One region of the Paenibacillus sp. MABNR03 genome, then DNA from elsewhere that is predicted to be linked to it. Evidence: riboswitches for the same ligand, from Rfam matches in the RefSeq annotation. Region 1 holds a riboswitch; each other region holds the start of a gene.
What was found. A riboswitch is a leader RNA that binds a small molecule or an ion and turns the genes downstream of it on or off. The one in region 1 is predicted to bind thiamine pyrophosphate.

Region 1 (3,124 bases):
CCCGATCGAATACATAGTCTTTTTGGGGTTGCAATGCCATGTATTTATCACCAATATTTTGGCCGCCAATGATGCCATATGTGTTGTCGACAAGAAGGATCTTGTCATGCAGACGGTTATGCCATGTCCATGGCATAAATATGTGGAGTGGTTCATAATACCTTAACTCCACATTGGGGTGAGCTGCAATGGCATCTGGAATATCACGCAATTCTCCGCGCATGCTGTGAAAAATCCCGTCTAAAATGATTCGAACATGCACACCCCGATCAGCTGCATCGAATAAAGCAGCAAAAAAGAGTTGAGATGTTTTTCCCTTTTGGATGGAGTAATAAGCCACGTCGATGCTTGTTTTCGCCTCTCGAATGGTCTGGATTCTCACCTGACCGGATTGAAAGCCGTCCTCCAAGAGTAATACGCGATCTGTTGTACTTCCTTCTGTTACCGATTTTTGCATATCCGTATTTTCAATAGTAGTTGGAGACGGAACCAAAAATAAAAGGTAAGCTGTGAAAAAAACGTAGATACAATAGGACAGAATAATTGCGAATATGATTTTAAGGATCATTCAGTACGCCCCCATTTTTATGTAAAAAATAATTATTTGTATAGCAGTACTATCTCCTTTTGTATCTAAATTATGTTATTTAAATGAATCAAGCGACCCCGGTCAAGGTCAAACGATCAAAAGCTGATCGCTGAAATAGGGAAAGCAGCCCTTATGCGACGAGATATCAAACATCGGATTTGATCCAAGTTTTTGTTGGAAACCTTCCAGATCCTCAGCACTTAGGCTATGGCCCACTATCCGATGCTTTTGCACTAAGCCAGATCGCCTTATATTATTCGCCACGATAATTATTTACGTATCCCATCCAGTTCCTGACTGGACACGTTCCACCCGCTGGCCTATAATTACACCTAGTAATGCCCGTAACTTCATAGTTTCCCAGGGGAGTCGGAATTGGCCGGCTGAGAGTGTATCCCACGAAGATACTAACCCTTAGACCTGATCTGGATCATGCCAGCGTAGGAATCGGAGTATATTGAATAGGCCCAGCCATGTGCTGTACGCCACCTCTCTAACGCCTGCACGCGTCCCGGATTTCGGGGCGCTTTTTTTGATGTTATCAGAAAGATTAAGCTTCGAAGCTGACTTACTGATATTGCAAGAAAAAGTGCCGCCAAATCGGTCTGGCTTCTTTTTTTACATGGATAAGACATTTTTCTTAATTTCTTTTTGTATAAAAAAGGATGCCATCCGGATCATAGCTGGTATAAATCGAAGGATTTATGCACCATGCTTGGATATGAAGCCAAGGAGTACCCCGTGCCACTGGCCGGACAACTGAAGGAGAGAAATCAAGATGAGATGGCGGAAAATGATCGGCCTCCTGCTCTTGTGTGTGACACTGGTCACCGTCGCTGCATGCGGCAGCCAGGAGGCAGCACCCACAGGACAGAACGGCAGCAGCAACACTGAAAACACCAATGAAGGGGATAGCGCAGCACTGAAGGATGTCAAAGTCGTGCTCGACTGGACCCCAAATACAAACCACACTGGTCTGTATGCCGCCGTGGATCAAGGTTTCTACCAAGCGGAAGGCTTGAATGTTGAGATTGTGCAGCCGGGTGCTGGGGGCGCGGATACGATGGTTGCGTCGAACGAAGTGCCTTTTGGCGTAAGTTATCAGGAGAGTGTAACACAAGCCCGTACACAGGACGTTCCGCTTGTCTCCATTGCAGCCGTCATTCAGCATAATACGTCCGGTTTCGCCGCTCCGGCGGACCGAAACATTAAATCACCCAAAGATTTTGAAGGCAAATCCTATGGCGGCTGGGGTTCCCCTGTGGAAGAAGCAGTCATGCAATCCATCATGGAAGGCGAAGGCGCCGATGTGTCCAAAGTGAAAAATATTAATATGGGCGATGCCGACTTTTTTACCGCAGTGAAACGGGACATTGATTTTGCCTGGATTTTCTACGCCTGGACCGGAATTGAAGCCGAGCTGCGCGGAGAACCCATCGACATGCTGTATGTGAAGGATTATTCCGACGCGCTGGACTATTACACCCCTGTACTCGTTACGAACGAACAGACCATTCAGAACGACCCCGAGCTGGTTAAGGCGTTTATGAAGGCCACTTCCGAGGGGTACCAATACGCTATTGATCATCCCGAAGAAGCTGCGGACATTCTGATCAAGGCTGTACCGGATCTGGATAAGGACCTTGTCCTGGCAAGCCAAAAATGGCTCAGCCCTAAGTACAAGGACGATGCTCCGCGCTGGGGTGAGCAGAAACAGGAAGTATGGCAAAATTACACGGACTGGATGTTCGACAAAAAACTGCTCGATGAGCAGATTGATGTATCCAAGGCGTATACGAACGAATTTTTACCTCAATAAAATACAACTAACCCGAAAGGAGCCGTGATCTCTCATGGCAAGCACACTGCTTAGCATTCAGGTCATTCCCAAAACGCCAAATGGTGAAAATTCATACCCTTACGTGGATCGTGCCATTGAAGTTATTCAGCAATCCGGTTTGAAATACCAGGTCAACCCGCTCGACACCACGATGGAGGGAGAACTGGAGGAACTGCTCGAAGTTGTCCGCAAAATGCACGAGGTGCTCGTGGAGGCTGGCAGTCCAAGCATCATCTCCCAGATCAAAATTGCCCATAGCCCGAACGGCTTCAGCATGGATACCCTGACGGAGAAGTATCGCTAATGCATACCTATTTCAAAAGTGTATGGCCGCCCATTGTGGCGGTTATTCTCTTTATAGCGATATGGCAGGGCGCGGTGTCCCTGTTTCACATTGAAAAATGGATGCTGCCGGCACCTTCCGACATCGCGCATGAAGCGGCATCCCAGGCAGAACGGCTCGGCATGCATGCATGGGCGACCATTCAGCTCACGTTGATCGGCTTCGCGGCGGGCACACTGGTAGGACTGCTGATTGCGATGGTGCTGCATCTGATTCCATTCCTGAAATCAGCCCTCTATCCATTACTTATCCTTAGTCAAAATATACCTACCATCGCGCTCGCTCCGCTCTTGCTGATCTGGTTCGGATTCGGGCTGCTGCCCAAGCTGATTACCATTATCCTGGTCTGCTT
Region 2 (3,124 bases), on a different contig from region 1:
CTCCCAATAGCGGAGAGAACGGCTTTTATACATTCTAGACCGCCCAGATTGCGCTGTAACGTCGCCTAGGATCGGGTTCGGTATTCCACAGCCTTCTCCTGCATTCCAGCCGCCACAGCCTCATTCTCGGACAGCCCTTTGTCTGCGGCAAAGGCACGAATATCCTGGGTGATGCGCATGCTGCAAAACTTCGGTCCACACATGGAACAGAAATGGGCTTCCTTGGCCCCTTCAGCCGGCAGCGTCTCATCATGGTAGGACAGCGCACGCTCCGGATCCAGTGACAGGTTGAACTGGTCCCGCCAGCGGAATTCAAAGCGGGCCTTCGACAGTGCGTCATCCCGGCGCTGTGCACGGGGATGGCCTTTGGCCAGATCCGCGGCATGTGCAGCAATCTTATAGGCAATAACTCCCTCCCGCACATCATCCTTGTTCGGCAGGCCCAGATGTTCCTTGGGCGTCACATAGCAGAGCATGGACGTTCCAAACCAGCCGATCATCGCCGCCCCAATGGCTGAGGTAATATGGTCATAGCCCGGTGCGATATCTGTCGTCAGCGGTCCGAGTGTATAGAACGGCGCCTCCTTGCAGATCTCCATCTGGAGGTCGACATTCTCCTTGATCTTGTGCATCGGCACATGTCCCGGCCCTTCAATCATCACCTGCACATCATGCTTCCACGCGATCTGCGTCAGTTCACCGAGCGTAGCAAGTTCAGCCATCTGCGCTTCGTCATTGGCATCATAAATGCTGCCTGGGCGGAGTCCATCTCCGAGAGAGAAGGCCACATCATACCTTTTCATGATTTCACAGATTTCTTCAAAGTGGGTGTACAAAAAATTCTCCTGATGATGTGCAAGGCACCATGCCGCCATAATGGAGCCGCCTCTGGAAACAATCCCTGTCATCCGTTTGGCCGTCATCGGGATATAACGCAGCAGCACGCCTGCGTGGATCGTAAAGTAATCCACTCCCTGCTCTGCCTGCTCAATAAGCGTGTCACGATAAAGTTCCCAGGTCAGGGCCTCGGCTTCGCCATTCACCTTCTCCAGCGCCTGATAGAGCGGCACTGTTCCAATCGGTACAGGCGAATTGCGGATGATCCATTCCCGGGTGGTATGAATGTCCTTGCCCGTAGAGAGATCCATCACCGTGTCCGATCCCCAGCGAACCGCCCAGGTCATCTTCTCCACCTCTTCTTCGATCGAAGAGGAAACGGCCGAATTGCCGATATTCGCGTTGATCTTTACGTGAAAATGGCGCCCGATCAGCATCGGCTCACTCTCGGGATGATTAATATTTGACGGCAAAATGGCTCTGCCGCTCGCCAGCTCCTGCCGCACAAATTCCGGCTCCACTCCCTCACGAATGGCTGCAAATTCCATCTCCGGTGTAATGATGCCCTTTCTCGCATAGTGCATCTGGGTGACACATCGTCCGGATTGTGCACGCAGCGGTTTGCCGCGCAAGCCCGGGTACTCTTCAGCTCCGGCTCTCTTCCCTCCAGGTTTCAAACCGTTATCCTCCGGTTTGACGGTGCGTCCCTGGTATGCCTCAACGTCATTCCGCTCTGTAATCCAGCGTGTACGCAGAGCTGGCAGACCTGCCCGGATATCCGCATGGAATCCGGGATCGGTCATGGGGCCGCTCGTATCGTAGACACGCAGCGGCTCGTTATGCTCCACCCCTTGGGGAGTATTCGTGTCATGAAGGGCAATTTCACGCTCCGGTACAGCAATGTCCGGACGTGAGCCCTGAATGTACACTTTGCGGCTGCCGGGAAATGGCTGAACCCGCCCGGCCGCCCCTGTTTCCTTTTCCAACATATGCTCTGAATGGTTCTGTCCCGTTGTTCTGTTGTCCGTACTCATCGCTACCTCTTCCTCCTCGTTGGTGGTCCCATGGATTGATTAGTCCGTTTGTTGGCTTGCGCACCCAGCCCAATCATCCACGCATAGGTAAGAAAGAGCGACCACACTTCGGAAAAGAGGACATTACAGCAGATTAAGCTGACAGGCTATTGAATGACTGGACTAAACCCCATTCTCGCAGGCCCGCACATCAGGAGATGTAATCCTTCTTTGCAGCGGACGTTCGCCTGTTCACTGTATATAAAAAAAGCCGGTTCCCGAGGGAACCGGCTCATGTCCATCACCCATAACAAGCCTGATGCCATGCTCCCTCAAGTGGAGACATGCCAAAGGCAGTATTATGCAGGTGTTCGTGGTTATATCGCCGATTACTTCCCTACGCTGGTATGATCCAGATCAGGTGCAAAGGGTCCGGAATCTCATGCGATTCCGTCTCAGTCCGGACAATTCGGACTCCCCCAGTAACGTTAACAAGTTGCGGTATACGTACCGCAGTTCCATATTCAATTCATCATTCCAGCCCCGCCGGGCCGTCCATTACAGACTAGCGCAAGTCCATCAGAAAAACAACCCTTTATCTTCCACTGTATTCAAAATCAGGACAACATGAGGCCCATCTGCGCAGCCGCTTCCTTCAGCACAGGTGCATATTCATGCAAAGTTTCCTGGGACAGACGGCTAACGGGTCCGGATACCGAAAGTGCAGCAGCGATATTTCCCTTACGGTCCATAATCGGTACGGATACTGCAGCCGCTCCAGGCTCCCGTTCCTCGTAGCTGGTTGCATATCCATTCTCCCGAATATCTCCCATCTGGGCCAGATAAACCTCAGGATCGATAAATACCGGCCATTCCGGGCTATTCATCAATTCCTCCCGGTCCTCCTCCGTCGCAAATGCCATTAGCACCTTGCTGGATGCTCCTACAGATAAGGGAAGCCGCACGCCGACCGGAGCCACACGGCGGATTGCCTGATCACTCTGGACGGCCTGAATTCGTATCCGTTCACTGCCATCCCGAAGATACAGACTGACGGTCTCTCCCAGACGATCTCTGAGCCGCTCCATCGCAGGAAGCAGCAATATGGCCGGATCATCACTGCGGGACATATGGGCAGACAGCTCCCAGATTCGAATACCGAGTCGGTATTTCTCTGTGGCAGCATCACGAATAACGAATCCCCGCTCCTCCAGTGTAGCCATCAGACGGTGAACTGTACTTTTGTGCAAACCAATCTGGCTGGCAATTTCCGT
Region 3 (3,124 bases), on a different contig from region 1:
CTTCACCGGGAGAACCGGCAGATTCAGACCTGCCTGTTTTATCAGTTCTCCTCCCTGGAGACCAGCTGCAATAATGACATGCTTACACGTCATTATTCCAATGGACGTGTCCACGCCCTGCACTCTATTCGCTTCCACATTCAGCCTTACATTCTGCACACCTTCTATAACTTTAGCTCCCAGCGTTTGAGCAGCCCTGGCGTAGGCACGCGCCAGATTGACAGGGAGAACCTCACTTTCTGACGGTCTGTACAGAGCTCCGTGCGCTTCTTCACTGATCCATGGGGCTCGATGTTGAAGAATGGAACGATCCCACCACACATGCTCTGTTGTCAAATCACCGCTTCTCTTGTCTCTATAATTGTTCATTTCGTTTTCCTGACGAAATGGTGTAATAAATCCATGCTGCTGCAGGCCAATGTCAATTCCACTGAGTGCACTAATGTGTTCTGTTTGCTGGTAAAGCAGCGCTTTGCTTTCATGTGCCAGTTTGGTCAAGACTGGGGAATGGAATTCCTCGCTGTCCGAAGCCAGCATTCCGGCTGCTGCACAAGACGTTCCTCCTGCAATACGTGAACGCTCAACCAGTATCACTTCCTTGCCCTGTGAAGCCAGCTCATACGCTATGGCACAACCAATAACGCCGCCGCCCACTACAATGGTTTCCGCATGAAGCTTGCCCCGGATTTCTCCGCGTATTTGGCTCGAATAGGCTGTTCCAGTTCTGTACAGACTTCCACTTCGACTGCGACTTCTTGCTTCTTCGCTCATCCATTCATCTCCTTGATTCGGCTAAGTTCTCCAGCGTTCAATTGCCTGCCGCAAGGCAGCTCCTGCTACCTTCGGATTTTCACTCGCCCATAATGATGATATTACGGCAACTCCACTTGCCCCTGCCGCACGCACAGCATTAATATTTGCTGGTTCAATGCCGCCAATGGCAATAATCGGAATCGAAACCGCTGAACATACCTCGTTTAGCGCGGATAGTCCTCTCGGCTTGAACCCTGGTTTGCTGCCAGAAGAAAACACGTGGCCATAAAAGAGATAATCCGCACCTCGTTCTTCAGCTTCCTTTGCTTCACTTAGAGAATGAACAGATACGCCGAGCCGAAGTCGATTGGTTGTATTTAAAGAAGAACTGTCAGCACTGGCCAAGTCGTATTGACTCCAATGAACTCCTTGTATGCATTGATGTTTATTCAGCTCATTCAGACCATTGATGACAATACGCTCCATAGGGATTCCCTCGTCGTGCAAGCTATACGCCCACTCCATCTTCTGTCCATCCGATAAGTGCTTCTCCCGAATGTGTATATAGTCAAAAGATGGCCATACCTCTTTGGCAGTTTTTACAAAACGTTGTTTATCACCTGTACCTGGTGAAACTGCATGCAGTTCAAATGAACGTGAATTCACATGTTTATGAGAGTTTGTCGTGTGGGTTCGTCTCCTCTCCATAGCAATATGTACAACAAAAAAAGCCACTCCCGTAGGGGAGTGGCCGCGAAGTCAAGTCCTGTTAGTTAATGACCGTTACATGCCATTTGCACATGTTACAAGCTATTGGATCATAGCTGTAATCTATACATAATATCTGCATGCTTTGTACATGTGGGCACTCACATTCGCTACAACAATCGAATTTGCTTGCCCATGTCATTCACTGAAACGCGCCACTTCCCTACGCTGGTATAACCCAGATCAGGTGCAAAGGGTCCGGAATCGCATCATTCCATCTCAGCCGCAACGTGCGGCCCCCCCAGTGTTCATATGAAGTTGTAGCCTATGTTACCATAGACACCTTTTTTTGTCACCGTTCATTTTTTCTTTTATGTTGTTAATGAACTGTTTCGTTTGAGAAGCTCTTCCCCATCTGCTCAATTGCTAGTTTTTCTCGGACCATGCCTCAACATCCCATGTCTTTGTTACCCAATCCTGATAAAATTCAGGCTCATGGGAAACGAGCAAAACTGTTCCTTTAAACTCTTGCAAAGCTCGTTTAAGCTCTGCTTTTGCAGTCACATCCAAGTGATTAGTCGGTTCATCAAACAAAATCCAGTTGCTTTCCCGCATCAAGAGCTTGCACAATCGGACTTTCGCCTGTTCTCCCCCACTAAGCGCACTCAGCGGACGGGTGATATGCTCATTTTTCAAACCACAGCGGGCCAGGTGGCCCCTTACTTCGTTCTGTGTCAAATGGGAGAACTCATTCCACACGTCTTCAATAGGCGTAATATTTCCGGCACGGACTTCCTGTTCAAAATAAGCTGTTTCCAGGTAATCCCCCAAGAACGTCTTACCACTAATCGGCGGTATTTTGCCCAATATGGTTTTAAGAAGTGTCGACTTACCTACACCATTACATCCAACGATGGCTATTTTCTCGCCTCGTTCTATGGTCATTGTCATTTTAGGCAGCAATGGGTAGGAATAACCAATCTCAAAATCAATTCCTTCGAATACCGTTTTGCTGCTCGCACGCGCATCTTTGAAGTTGAATGTTGGTTTCGCTGCTTCATCCGGGCGATCAATTCGCTCAATCTTGCCTAGCTGCTTCTCACGGCTCTTGGCACGTCCAGAAGTCGAGGCACGTGCCTTGTTGCGCTGGATGAAATCTTCCTGTTTCTTAATATATTCCTGCTGTTTTTCATAAGCATCAATGTGCTGTGCTTTCTGCATATCCGCCATTTCGAGAAATTTGTTATAGTTGGCTGCATAACGCGTCAGTTTGGCGAATTCCAAATGATAAATGACGTTTACCACTTCATTCATGAACTCCGTGTCATGCGAGATCAGGATAAACGCATATGGGTAGTCTTTCAAATAACGCGTCAACCATTCAATGTGCTCGACATCCAGATAGTTAGTTGGCTCATCCAGCAGAAGAGCTGTCGGTTTTTCCAACAACAGTTTGGCGAGCAGTACTTTGGTCCGTTGGCCACCACTTAGCGCAGCAACGTCACGATCAAGTCCGATCGCGGACAAACCGAGACCATTTGCCATTTCTTCCACTTTTACATCAATCAGATAAAAATCGCCCTGCTCCAGTTGTTCCTGGATTTCGCCCATTTCTTCCAGCAGTTTTTCCAGCTGGTCCGGGTCCGCATCAGCCATTTGATCT
Region 4 (3,124 bases), on a different contig from region 1:
TCGAACGCTTGTGGGTAGAAGAAGATCTGACTGTCATTCTGGTCACTCATGATGTCAGTGAGGCGGTTGCGCTGGCTGACAGGGTACTGTTAATCGAGGATGGTCATATAACGATGGATACCCGAATTACGCTGGAGCGTCCACGTGTTCGGGACAGCGGGTTTGCTCATTTTGAAAATCTTATTCTAAATCGCTTGTTGACTCCTCCACAAGAGACACCACAGCAGATAGCCCAGAAACAGATATCATTCTCGATCTAATTCCACTGGAAAGAAGGTATGATTATGCAATCCCTCTCAACCGTTCCCTCTCCTCCTGTTAAAGATCTGTTAAATCAAATTCCGGCTTATACACCTGCCAAATCCATGGAACAGATCCGGCGGGAATTGGGACTGGAAAGTGTAGATCGACTTGCAGCGAACGAGAATCCGTTTGGCTCTTCTCCCCTGGCAGCGGAAGCAGTCAGATCGCTGAGCTCCGATCTTCTGGCTCAATACCCCGACGGTTCCAGCCAACTGCTGCGTGACAAACTTGCGGAACGTCTGGGTGTGCGTAGCTCCCAACTGGTATTTGGCAGTGGATCATTCGAGCTCCTAACCCTTACCGCCCAAGCCTTTCTTAATCCCGGCGAGGAATCACTCATTCCGGTCCCCTCCTTTAACTGGTATAAGGGCGCTACGCTGCTGGCAGGCGGGGTTATTCATGAAGTGCCTTTGGTCAACCATTCACTGGACCTGGAGCAATTCCGGCAGCGGATCAATGCTTCTACCCGAATCATCTGGCTGTGCAATCCGAATAATCCAACCGGAACCATTTTCACGGCAGATGCCCTGCTTGGTTTACTCGAACATGTGCCCTCCCATGTCGTGGTTGTCCTGGACGAAGCGTATTATGAATTTGCGGAAAGTGAAGATTATCCTGATACGGTTAAGCTGCTGGAGCAGTATAATAATCTGATTATTTTGCGAACCTTCTCCAAAATATATGGACTTGCCGGCCTGCGAATTGGATATGGCATCGGGAATGAAAGCATCATTGAAGGCATTAACCGGGTCAAGCTGCCCATCAGTTTGACGGCCACCTCCCAAGCCGCTGCTTCAGCCAGCCTGGATGATCATGAATTTGTTTCTCATTGCCTGCACTACAATCGTCAGGGACGGGAAACGTTAATGCAGTCCTTTGATCATTGGAAGTTACCCTACATCCCTTCCGAAACGAATTTCATGATGGTGGATCTGTTGCAGGATAGTGGCCCGATTACCAAAGAATTGTTAAACAGAGGCATCTCTGTCCGCGGCGGTGCCGAATTCGGCATGCCTTCCTGGCTTCGGATTACGATTGGCACACCTGAACAGATTGCCCGTCTGATCGGTGAGCTTGATTCACTGTTACATTCAAACAATTAGAATAGGTCACTTTCCTAACTTCTTTACGCACACTTCTTTTAAGCCGCCCTCTTTACATCTCGCGGGAATGTGATATATGCTGTGTACACAACTGCATATCTTGAACGATTGCACTAGGGGAGCCTTGCGGCTGAGACGAATGAATGTATTCGGACCCTTTGAACCTGATCTGGATCATACCAGCGGAGGGAAGTGGAGCGGACTTTCAGTTAACGGATTTTTTCATATTCATATGAACATGAATATCGGTTGAACTTAACAGGCCCACTCATTTCTCCGGAAATGGGCGGGCTTTTTCGCGTTTACTTACATACAGATCGCAAATAACGTGCATTTCCTTTCAGGCAGTTTTTATTCCAAGGGGGTCAAGAAACCAAATGAGCAACGATGTACAGATTGACAACATGACCTTTACTTTTCCGGATCAGAGACATTCCCCCGTGCTCTCCAATGTGTCGATGTGTGTAAAAAAGGGAGAATTCGTCTCGCTGATCGGCTCCAGCGGGTCGGGCAAGAGTACACTCTTCAAGCTGCTGGCAGGCTTGCTTGAACCGACAGACGGCACGATCGAAATTGCTGGGGTGCCGCCAGGACAGCGACTTGGTCGAGTCGCCTACATGCCGCAGAAGGATTTGCTGTTATCCTGGCGGACGGTTATGGAGAACTGCCTGCTTCCCTCGGAGCTTGCCCCGAGGAAGCAGGACAAGGTGAAGCTGCGCGCTGACATTATGGCCGGACTCGACAGATTCGGCTTATCCGGCTATGAGCATGCCTACCCGGACGAACTGTCCGGCGGCATGAAGCAGCGGGTTGCCCTGCTTCGCACGTTGTTGACAGGAGGACAGCTGATGCTGCTGGACGAACCCTTTGGCGCGCTTGACGCCATGACCAAGCGGGAGATGCATCGCTGGCTGCTAGAATTGTGGGAAAGCCTCGGCAAAACGGTGCTGTTCATCACGCATGATATCGAAGAAGCCCTGTTATTAAGTGACCGGATTGTCCTTCTGACTCCTGGCGGTCGGCAGCTGCTGGACATCACGGTGCCTCTGCCCCGTCCGAGACACTCGGACATGGTCTACGATCCCGATCTTATACAGATGCGACAACGGTTGGAGGAACAACTACATGCGAAGCTTTAACGTCAGCAGATGGTTTGCCCGCTATGCCCTGTTCGCTGTGCTTCTCCTCCTGATGCTGGCTGGCTGGGAATGCATCGTGCGATTGGGCTGGGTCCCTTCTTTCATTATCCCTGCACCTACATCAATAGCGAGTTCTCTAGTTGAGCATAGGCATTTGCTCCTGGGAACCCATCTGCCTGCCACATTGATGGAGGTAGCAGTTGGCTTCGGCTTGTCCATCGTTGCCGGAAGCGCACTGGCCGCTGGCATGCACCTCAGCCGTTCGATTGAAAAGGCGCTGTATCCCTTCATCGTAATCAGCCAGACGATTCCACTGATCGCCCTGTCTCCTGTATTCATTCTGTGGTTTGGCTACACACTCTGGAGCAAAGTCGCTGTGGTGTTTCTGATCGCTTTCTTTCCGATTGTGGTCAGCACCTATGATGGTCTCCGTCAAGGCGACCCGGAACAGCGCGAACTGCTGATGACCATGGGAGCAAGCAAGTGGGATCTGTTCCGCAAGCTACAGGTACCTCTTGCGCTCCCCTCTTTCTTTTCAGGATTGAAGATGTCAGTGGTGTACTGCGTGGTCGGCGCAAC

Region 2: linked by a shared signal. The riboswitch ahead of thiC (phosphomethylpyrimidine synthase ThiC) and the one ahead of AAIH57_RS24700 (ABC transporter substrate-binding protein) in region 1 are both predicted to bind thiamine pyrophosphate.
Region 3: linked by a shared signal. The riboswitch ahead of AAIH57_RS08235 (thiamine phosphate synthase) and the one ahead of AAIH57_RS24700 (ABC transporter substrate-binding protein) in region 1 are both predicted to bind thiamine pyrophosphate.
Region 4: linked by a shared signal. The riboswitch ahead of AAIH57_RS09530 (ABC transporter ATP-binding protein) and the one ahead of AAIH57_RS24700 (ABC transporter substrate-binding protein) in region 1 are both predicted to bind thiamine pyrophosphate.

The regions. Positions count from the first base shown of each region.
Region 1 covers NZ_JBCIYR010000006.1:97,527-100,650, reverse strand. The annotation lists gene AAIH57_RS24705 (phospholipase D-like domain-containing protein) at 1-457, opposite strand, end outside; TPP riboswitch at 942-1,054, shown strand; gene AAIH57_RS24700 (ABC transporter substrate-binding protein) at 1,368-2,408, shown strand; gene AAIH57_RS24695 (MTH1187 family thiamine-binding protein) at 2,443-2,733, shown strand; gene AAIH57_RS24690 (ABC transporter permease) at 2,733-3,124, shown strand, end outside.
Region 2 covers NZ_JBCIYR010000009.1:64,069-67,192, forward strand. The annotation lists gene thiC (phosphomethylpyrimidine synthase ThiC) at 66-1,826, opposite strand; TPP riboswitch at 2,228-2,341, opposite strand; gene AAIH57_RS27265 (IclR family transcriptional regulator) at 2,468-3,124, opposite strand, start outside.
Region 3 covers NZ_JBCIYR010000001.1:1,961,512-1,964,635, forward strand. The annotation lists gene thiO (glycine oxidase ThiO) at 1-771, opposite strand, end outside; gene AAIH57_RS08235 (thiamine phosphate synthase) at 793-1,461, opposite strand; TPP riboswitch at 1,665-1,774, opposite strand; gene AAIH57_RS08240 (ABC-F family ATP-binding cassette domain-containing protein) at 1,888-3,124, opposite strand, start outside.
Region 4 covers NZ_JBCIYR010000002.1:172,458-175,581, reverse strand. The annotation lists gene AAIH57_RS09540 (ATP-binding cassette domain-containing protein) at 1-260, shown strand, start outside; gene hisC (histidinol-phosphate transaminase) at 285-1,406, shown strand; TPP riboswitch at 1,512-1,614, shown strand; gene AAIH57_RS09530 (ABC transporter ATP-binding protein) at 1,784-2,545, shown strand; gene AAIH57_RS09525 (ABC transporter permease) at 2,532-3,124, shown strand, end outside.